DNA from 2 places in the Mesorhizobium sp. M8A.F.Ca.ET.161.01.1.1 genome. Region 2 is predicted to be linked to the other one. Evidence: predicted binding sites of a transcription regulator. Region 2 holds the regulator's gene; the other holds the start of a gene.
What was found. Region 2 encodes LexA, which represses DNA repair genes until DNA is damaged. Its sites were predicted from a motif close to TGTTCNNNNTGTGTTCNG; they were not measured.
Positions count from the first base shown of each region.

Region 1: the regulator LexA is predicted to act here: its motif matches at 3,165-3,182, upstream of def (peptide deformylase).

Region 1 is NZ_SRTD01000014.1:82-4,632, reverse strand. Features, by position in the region: gene EN804_RS26425 (transporter) at 1-314, shown strand, start outside; gene truA (tRNA pseudouridine(38-40) synthase TruA) at 346-1,095, opposite strand; gene EN804_RS26415 (N-acetyltransferase) at 1,119-1,625, opposite strand; gene fmt (methionyl-tRNA formyltransferase) at 1,622-2,575, opposite strand; gene def (peptide deformylase) at 2,581-3,111, opposite strand; gene EN804_RS26400 (DNA recombination protein RmuC) at 3,215-4,468, shown strand.
Region 2 is NZ_SRTD01000001.1:132,759-137,309, forward strand. Features, by position in the region: gene EN804_RS00665 (ComEC/Rec2 family competence protein) at 1-1,449, shown strand, start outside; gene lexA (transcriptional repressor LexA) at 1,443-2,186, opposite strand; gene EN804_RS00675 (GntR family transcriptional regulator) at 2,597-3,370, opposite strand; gene EN804_RS00680 (ABC transporter substrate-binding protein) at 3,524-4,510, shown strand.

The DNA of each region.
Region 1 (4,551 bases), on a different contig from region 2:
ATGTCGTCGCCAGCAACTGGGCCTCGGCCATCACCGCCTGGCTGATGCTGCCCTCGGCGCTGATCAGGCTTTTCCTGTCGTCGACAAGCCAGGTCTCGAGCCTTGTGTCGCTGCTCCTGTTTTCCCTGTCGATGGTGCTGACCTGGCGCATGACCAATGCCACGATCGGCAAGGGCGCGGCCGTCGGCACCGCCGTTTTCGTCGGCATGTTCATCGCTTCGCTGCTGGTGCTGTTCGGGTTGCAGATGCTGCTCGGCATCGCCGTGCCGGACGATATCGGGGCTCAGAGCCTCTCGGGACTCTATCCCGGGTAGAGCCCAGTTCTAGCCAGGGCAGAGTTGGTGTCTATCCGGGGTAATCGACGCCTATCAGGAAAAGCCCATCGGGCGGCGCCACCTGGCCGCAAGCGGCGCGGTCTTGCGCCTCGAGCGCGGCCTTGAGGTCGCCTGATGTCCAGCCGCCGTCGCCGACCCGCTTCAGCGAGCCGACCATGGAGCGCACCTGGTTGTGCAGGAAGGACCGCGCCGAGGCTCTCACTTCGATCACGTCACCCGTTCGGCTGACATCGAGCCGCTCCAATGTCCTGACCGGGCTGTTGGCCTGGCACTGGGTGGAGCGGAAAGTGGTGAAGTCGTGCCGGCCGAGCAGGAGCTTCGCCGCCTCGTGCATCGCGGCGGCATCGAGCCGCTTCGGCACCCACCACACCTTGCCCTGTTCCAGTGCCGAAGGCGCGCGCCGATTGAGGACACGGTAGAGATAGTGCCGGCCCGTGGCCGAGAAACGGGCATCGAAATCGTCGGGAACGACTGCAGCTTTCAGGATGGCAATGCGCGCGCGCGCCGCCTGCAGGTGCGCATTGATGGCATCGCGCACCTTGTCGTCGGGCCACGCCTTGGCAAGGTCGACATGCGCGACCTGCGCGGTGGCGTGCACGCCGGCATCGGTGCGGCCGGCGGCGCGCAGCCGGACCGCCTCGCCGCAGAATTTCTCGATCGCCTGTTCGATCGCCTGCTGCACCGAAGGCTGATCGGCCTGGTGCTGCCAGCCGGCAAACAGGCTGCCGTCATATTCGATGTCGAGGCGAAAACGCGGCATGCCGGTCGGCTGTACGCTCTCGCCTAGGCGGCGAGAGCGGTGAAGGCGGAGGCGTAGACCAGCCTGCCGGCTTCGGGTGCGTCGCCCCAGGCCAGCGCCTGCAGCGCTTCGCCTTGGTATTCGCTGTCGAACTTTTCAGCCCGGGCGTGGCTATAGCCGAAACGGCCGTAATAGGCCGGATCACCAAGCACAACGGCCAGTGTCTCGCCAGCGTCCTTGAGCCGGATATGGGCCTCGCGGATCAACGCGCCGCCGATGCCGGAGCCGTGAAAAGACGGCTCCACCGCCAGCGGGGCAAGCGCCACGGCGGCAAAACTCTTGCCGCCGTTCTGCACGAACAGGCGCGAAAACAGGATGTGGCCAACGGCCTGCCCGTCTTCTTCCGCCACCAGTTCGACGACGGCATCACCGCCGGTCACCAGCGCGTCGACCAGTCCGGCCTCCGCCTGCTGGCCGAAAGCGTGTTCCTCGACGAGGCGGATGGCCTCGCGGTCCCGCGGCGTCGCCGCGCGTATCGACATCATGCTCATGAGAATTTCAGTCCTTTTTCGATCTTGGCTCCGCGCAGGAATTCCGACGCGGCGGCGGGCTTTCCGCCCGCACGTTGAACTTCGACCAGCCTGATCGCGCCTTTTCCACAGGCGACCGTCAGCCGGTCATCGAGAATTCCTCCCGACTCGCCCAAATCTTCCGAAGGCGACAGGCCTTCGGACAGAGTCGAGCGAAGCAGTTTCAGCCGCTCCATGCGGCCGCCAATTTCAATTTCGGACCAGGCGCCGGGAAAGGGCGACAGGCCACGAATGTGGTTGTGGACGTCGGCCGCAGGCCGCGTCCAGTCCACGCGCGTCTCGGATTTATCGATTTTCCTGGCGTAAGTCACCCCTTCGGCCGCTTGCGCGGTAAATGTCAGGGTATTCCGTTCCAGCCGTTCCAGCGCTTCCACCATCAGGGCAGCGCCAACGCTCATCAATCGATCATGCAGATCGCCGGCTGTCATATCGGGGTCGATGGCGCATTTTTCAAGCAATGCCACCGGTCCGGTGTCGAGGCCCTCCTCCATGCGCATCACCATCATGCCGCTTTCCAGGTCTCCTGCCATGATGGCCCGCTGGATGGGGGCGGCGCCGCGCCAGCGCGGCAAAAGCGATGCATGGCCGTTGATGCAGCCGAGCCGGGGCGCCTCCAGAACCGCCCTGGGCAGAAGCAAACCATAGGCGACGACCACGGCGATATCGGCGCCGAGCGCAGCAAAGGCAGCCTGTTCGGCCTCGCCTTTCAACGATGCCGGCGTGCGCACCTCGATGCCCAGCCGCTCGGCCTCGCGCTGCACCGGCGACGGCGTCAGCTCCAGCCCGCGCCGGCCCGCGGCGCGCGGCGGCTGCGTGTAGACGGCGGCGACATCATGTCCCACTTCGGCAATGGCGCGCAGCGTCGGCACCGAAAACTCCGGCGTACCCATGAAGACGACACGAAGGGGCATTTCCCCTATCCCACCAGTTTGCCTGGCGCCTTGTCCTTGGCGAGCTTCCTGAACTTCTTCACCACCATGTCGCGCTTCAGCTTCGAGATGTGGTCGATGAACAGCACGCCGTTGAGGTGGTCGATCTCGTGCTGCAGGCAGGTCGCCATCAGGCCCTCGGCCTCCATCTCCTGCAGCGTGCCGTCGCGGTCGAGATATTTGACCCGCACGGAAGCCGGGCGCTCGACCTCGGCATAGTAATCCGGGATCGACAGGCAGCCTTCCTCGTAGACCGACCGCGCGTCGGCGCTTTCGAGAATCTCCGGGTTGATGAAGACGTGCGGCGCCGGCGTTTCGTCTTCCTTGGCAAGGTCGATCACCAGCATGCGCAGCGGTTCGCCGATCTGGATTGCCGCCAGCCCGATGCCGGGCGCGTCATACATGGTCGCCAGCATGTCGTCGGCCAGTTTGCGCAAGGGCGCGTCGACGCGCTCCACCGGCTTGGAAACCTGGCGCAGGATGGGGTCGGGAAGGATGATGAGCGGCTTGATCGGCATGGCGTTTCACCTAAGACCTCCAAGGAAAGGCGTCAACCGGTGCGCCTGAGCCTCGTTCACGTTTTGATCTGTGCCAGCCCGCCGAATCGGCTATGCTGTCCACATGAATGATCTCAGCACCATCTTTTCGGAGCCTGTCGTACGGCTCGGCGCCTCGACAATCACGCTGGGTCACGCGCTGGCCTTCGGCGCCTTGCTGTTTCTCGGCTTGTTCGTGGCGCTCGTCGTTGCGCTGTGGCGGTCGGCCAAGGCGCGCGCGGTCGCCGCCGCGGAGGCCGCCGACCATGCCCGCGACGCCGAGACACGCATGGCTGGTATTTTGCAGTCGCAGGCTGAAATGCAGGGCCGCATGGGGGCCATCGCCGAAGTGTTCGGCGCCCGGCAGGCCGAATTGACGCAATCGATCGGCCAGCGCCTCGACGCCATGACCGGCCGCATCGGCCAGACCATGACCGAGCAGACCAAATCCACGCATGAGAGCCTGGCGAAACTGCAGGAGCGGCTGGCGGTCATCGACACCGCGCAAGGCAACATCCAGTCGCTGGCCGGCCAGGTCGTGCAGCTGCAGGCGATCCTCTCCAACAAGCAGACCCGCGGCGCCTTCGGCCAGTCGCGCATGGAGGCGATCGTCGCCGACGGCCTGCCGCATGGGGCCTATGAATTCCAGGCGACGCTGTCGAACGGCAGCCGGCCGGACTGCCTGGTGAAAATGCCGAACGGCGCGCCGTCACTTGCCATCGACGCCAAATTTCCGCTGGAAGCATGGAATGCCATCCGCGCCGCCGACGGCGCCGACCTGCAGAAGGTCGCGGCCCAGGCCTTTCGCCGCGACATCGAGGTCCATATTCGCGACATTTCGGAAAAATACCTGCTCCAGGGCGAGACGCAGGACACGGCCTTCATGTTCGTGCCGTCGGAATCGGTGTTCGCCGAAATCCATGAGAATTTCGAAGCGGTCGTGCAGAAGGCGCACCGCGCCCGCGTCATCATCGTCTCGCCTTCGCTGCTGATGCTGTCGATCCAGGTCATCCAGGCGATCCTCAGGGATGCCCGCATGCGCGAGCAGGCGCATCTGATCCAGGGCGAAGTCATCAGGCTGATGGAAGATGTCCAGCGCGTCGACGAGCGGGTGCGCAAATTGCAGGGCCATTTCGGCCAGTCGGCCAAGGACATCGAAGACATCCTCGTCTCGACCTCGAAGGTGACCAAGCGCGGCCAGAAGATCGAGGCGCTGGAGTTCGGAGAAGGCGAGGCCGACGTCCCACACGGCGGCGCCGGCAAGGTGGAAGCCGCACCGCGCGTGGCTGATTCCAAGACGGGACAGCTGAGGCTGAGGGTCGTCGAAGATGGAGAGTAGTCGCTCGACGCCAGAGATTAGCGAAGCGTCTATCCCATCGTCATGTATGGACGGCCCCTCTTGGGCAAGAGGCAAAATAGCGG
Region 2 (4,551 bases):
TATCACATCATTTCCATTTCGGGACTGCATATGGCGCTGGTCGCCGGCACCATCATGGGTCTGTTGCGCGGTGCCTTCGCGCTGTTTCCAGACTTTTCCGCGCGCCGGCCGGTGAAGAAATATGCGGCCGCCGCCGCACTTTTCTCGATCGCCGCCTATCTCGTCATTTCCGGTGTCGTCGTTGCGGCCGAACGCAGCTTCATCATGCTGGCGGTGATGCTGATTGCCGTCTTGTTCGATCGCGCGGCGCTCACCATGCGCAACCTGGCCATCTCGGCGATCGCCGTTATCCTGGTTTCCCCGCACGAGGTCGTCGGCCCGAGCTTCCAAATGTCGTTCGCGGCAACCGCGGCCCTTGTTGGCGCCTATGCCGGCTGGGCGGACCACCGCGCTGGTAAGACGAGGCCACCGTCGCCAAAGCGGTCACTACCCGGGTTCCTGACGCGAAAATTCCTGCTGGCGACAGGTGGATTGGCCATGACCTCCATCATTGCCGGCAGCGCGACGGCGCTGTTTGCCATCTGGCATTTCCAGCGCGTATCGCCGCTCAGCCTGTTCGCCAATCTGGCCGTCATGCCGATCGTGTCGGTGGTCGTCATGCCTTTTGCGGTCCTCAGTTCGCTGGCGATGCCCTTCGGCGCCGACGGCCCGTTTCTCTACGTGATGGGCAAAGGCCTGACAGCGATGATCGCCGTATCGTCATGGATATCGGAGCGCTCGCCGATCGATGGGGTAGGTCTGATCTCGCAGCAATCCGTGCTGCTGGTGGCCGTCGCGCTGGTCATCGCGACGATGGCGACGACCTGGCTGCGGCTCGCGGCACTGCCATTCGCACTTGCCGGTCTGTTGACTGTGTCGGACATACGCACGCCCGATGTGCTGATCTCGGAAGACGCACGGCTGGTCGCACTGCCGATCGGCAATGGCGAACTGGCCGTCAACCGGGAACGTCCGAACGAATTCGCGGCCGACAACTGGAAACGCGCTCTGGTCTCCGAAACAATCGTCAAACCGGAAATGTTCGACAAGGCGGACGGGCAATTCGATATTGCCGCTCCCACCGACCTGCCGCAGGGATCGCCGTTCTATTGCCGCGAAGGCCTTTGCCTTGCCAGGCACCCTTCCGGCGCGATCGTCGCCTATGTCGAGGATCGCAAGAACACCTGGAAAGCCTGCGCCTTCGCCGACCTGATCGTCGTCAATGACGCGACCGCCTATGACGCCTGCCACAATCCGCTGGTTGTCGTCGTCACGAAACGGCAGCTCGCCCGCAAGGGAAGTGCTGCCGTCTTCTTCGATCCCCAGTCGGCCACAACCCCGGCTGTGATCGAATTCGCTGTCGACGGACCATACCGGCCCTGGCACGAGCAGCGAAAATTCTCACGCGAGGCGAGGGGGCTGCCGCCCTATAAAAAGCCAGACAAGTCCGATGGCAAACCGGCTCAGTAGCGCCTGATCAGCCCGACCAGCTTGCCTTGTACCTTGACTCTGTCCGGCCCGAAAATGCGCGTTTCGTAGGCTGGATTGGCGGCTTCGAGCGCGATCGAGGCGCCTTTACGGCGGAACCGCTTCAGCGTCGCTTCCTCCTCGTCGACCAGCGCCACGATGATTTCGCCCGGACTTGCCGTGTTGGCATTGCGGATGATGACCGTGTCGCCGTCGAAGATACCAGCCTCGATCATCGAGTCACCCTTGACCTCCAGCGCATAGTGCTCGCCGCCCATGATCATATCCGGCGGCACCGAGATCGAATGCGTCTGATGCTGGATGGCATCGATCGGCACACCGGCGGCGATACGGCCCATGACCGGGATGGACACGGCTGAAACCACATCGTCGTCATTGCCGGCCGCGGGCAGACGCGAAGGCGCCGTCGCCGGCTTGAGCTGGCGGCCAAGATTGTTTTGACCAAGGCTGCCCTGGATGACGCTGGGCGAAAATTTCTTTGCCGCGTTCAGGCCGGGCGCGATCGAATCCGGCAGCCGCAGCACCTCCAGCGCGCGCGCCCGATTGGGTAGCCGGCGAATGAAGCCGCGTTCCTCCAGCGCCGTGATCAGGCGATGAATCCCGGATTTGGAGGCAAGATCGAGCGCTTCCTTCATCTCGTCGAAGGAGGGCGGTATCCCGCTTTCCTTGAGCCGTTCGTGGATGAACATCAGCAGTTCATGTTGCTTGCGTGTCAGCATGGCGGCCCCCAAGGCATTGAACGAAGGTCTGAACCAGAATCGAAAAAACAAACCCAGAACAAACACTATCTGTTCCAGTTGTGTTCCGCAACCGTTTAAAGTTTAATGAATTTGTTAAGGCTGCGGATGTTTTTTGTCCGCTACGGCGGGCAGAAGCCGACCTTTTCCGCCATCGGCAGGCCCATTGAAATCGTTATGGTTAATGGCCTGTGGCCCATCCGCTCCCGAGTTTGGCGTCAGCCGTTCGGAAGGCTTTCCCCGGGCGGATTGTATAATTTATCGGTCCGTTATTCGCGGAACGAAACGAAACCAAAACGCCAACGACTGGCAGCTTCGGGGCAGCGATGGACCCAGGCGTCCGGCCCCACTCCGACCAACGCGTGCGAATAGATGTCGCGGAAGCGCCGGAGTCATCCCGAACCGGCTTTCAAGCTGCCGGCGCGGGCGGCGTATTTGGTCGGGCCGCTGTCTTCGCTGTGGACATAGACGTGCAGGGTGTAGCCGATATGGGCCACCATCAGCGCCTTGGCCCGCTCGACGTCACGATCGAGTGCCGCTTCCATGATCGCGGTATGGTGTTCGATCGCAATCGCTTCGCGCAGCGCCTCCATCGCCTCTTCGTAGCCATCCTTGAGGCCGGCCGCGGCCCGCAATGTCGGCGCCAGACCAAGAAAGCGATGATGCCGGCGCAATTGATCCGAGATCGTCGAGCGGAAACGCAACAGCCAATCGCATGTGGCGGCACTCAGCAGCGCCGCATGGAAAGCCTCGTGATTCTCGTCCCATTTGTCGACCGCCGCATCCGAGGGATCGTCGACCGCGGTTTTGCAACGGGAGAGCCGGTAGTGGGCTGTGACCACGGCATCTTCCCATTCCTTGCCGCCTTTCTCCATCGATTCGAGGAACAGGGGGATCTCGACCACCATCCTGGCGCGCGCCAGATCCTCCAGTTCGGCCCGCGACACCGGAGCCACGGCAAAACCGCGATTGCTGATGGCGGTGACCAGGCGTTCGGCCTCGAGCCGCGACAAGGCTTCGCGCAATGGCGTCCAGCCGACTCCATAGGTGCCGCGCAGTGCACTCAGTTTGAGCGGGGCGCCGGGCATGAGGCGCGTGGTCAGGATATCGCGCCGCAACAGCTGATAGGCTGCCTCCGTCTTTGTGGAGCTCGTTTGATCCTGCATCGCGGTCCATCCGTCGTCTGGCAGGGAAAATTATATATGATGTAGGGGCATGGCAAGAATTATATATAATGTTTGACACAAGCCGGCGGACTGACCATGATCGTTTGCAGTAGCCGCGCTGCAAGCGGCGGTGATCAAATCTGGGAGGAAATGATGTTGAAGTCGAAATCCGCTTGGTTGTCGGGTTTGTTCCTGGCTAGCGCGTTGATGGTGAGCGCCGGCAGTGCCGCCGCCGACCAGATACGCATCGGCATTGCCAACTTCGGCGAGCACCCCCAGCTCAATGCCGCCATAGCCGGCTTCAAGAAGGCGCTGACGGACAATGGCTTCGTCGAGGGCAAGGACGTCGTCTATACGGAAAGCCATACCAATTTCGATGCATCGCTGGTGCCGCAGATGATCGCCAAGCTGCAGGCGGAGCAGCCCAAGCTGATCTACACCATCACCACGCCGGTCTCGCAGATCGCCAAGAAGGCGCTCGCCGGTTCCGGCATTCCAATCGTCTTTGCCGCGGTCACCGATCCAGTGGCGGCCAAGCTGGTGCCGTCGTGGGATTCAGGTGACGAAGGCATGACCGGCGCCAGCGATCTGCAGGACGTCGCCGCGGTGATGGCCTTCACCAAGAAGCTGCTGCCGAACGCCAAGCGCTTCGGCGTGCCTTACAATCCGGGCGAGGCCAATGACGTTGCCTTGGTCGAAAAGATCAAGGCGGCGGCGCCCGCCGCTGGCTTCGAGGTGGTGGAGGTCGGCATCGACAACGTCAATGACATCCAGCAACGTATCGCTTCGCTCGCCGGCAAGGCCGACGTCATCTACGGCCCGGCCTCGAACCTGATCCAGCCGGCGATCGCCGCTGTCTCCGCCGCCGCCCGCCAGGCCGGTATCCCGGTCGTCAACTCCGATGACAGCGCGGTCCGCAACGGCACTGTGCCGGCGAGCTTCGCGGTCAATTACACGCAGGTTGGCATCAACGCCGGCGACATCGCCGCAGAGATACTCAAGGGCAAGGATCCCAAGACGATCGCGCCGTCGCGCCCGGCCTACAAGGATCACATGGCAACGATTTCCCGCAAGGCGATGGCCGCGTTCGGCATCGAGATACCGGCCTCGATGGCAGATTGCGGCTGCATCGTCGACTGACATCAGGCTGCATGAAGGTGACGGCGCGGGCGCCGTCACTT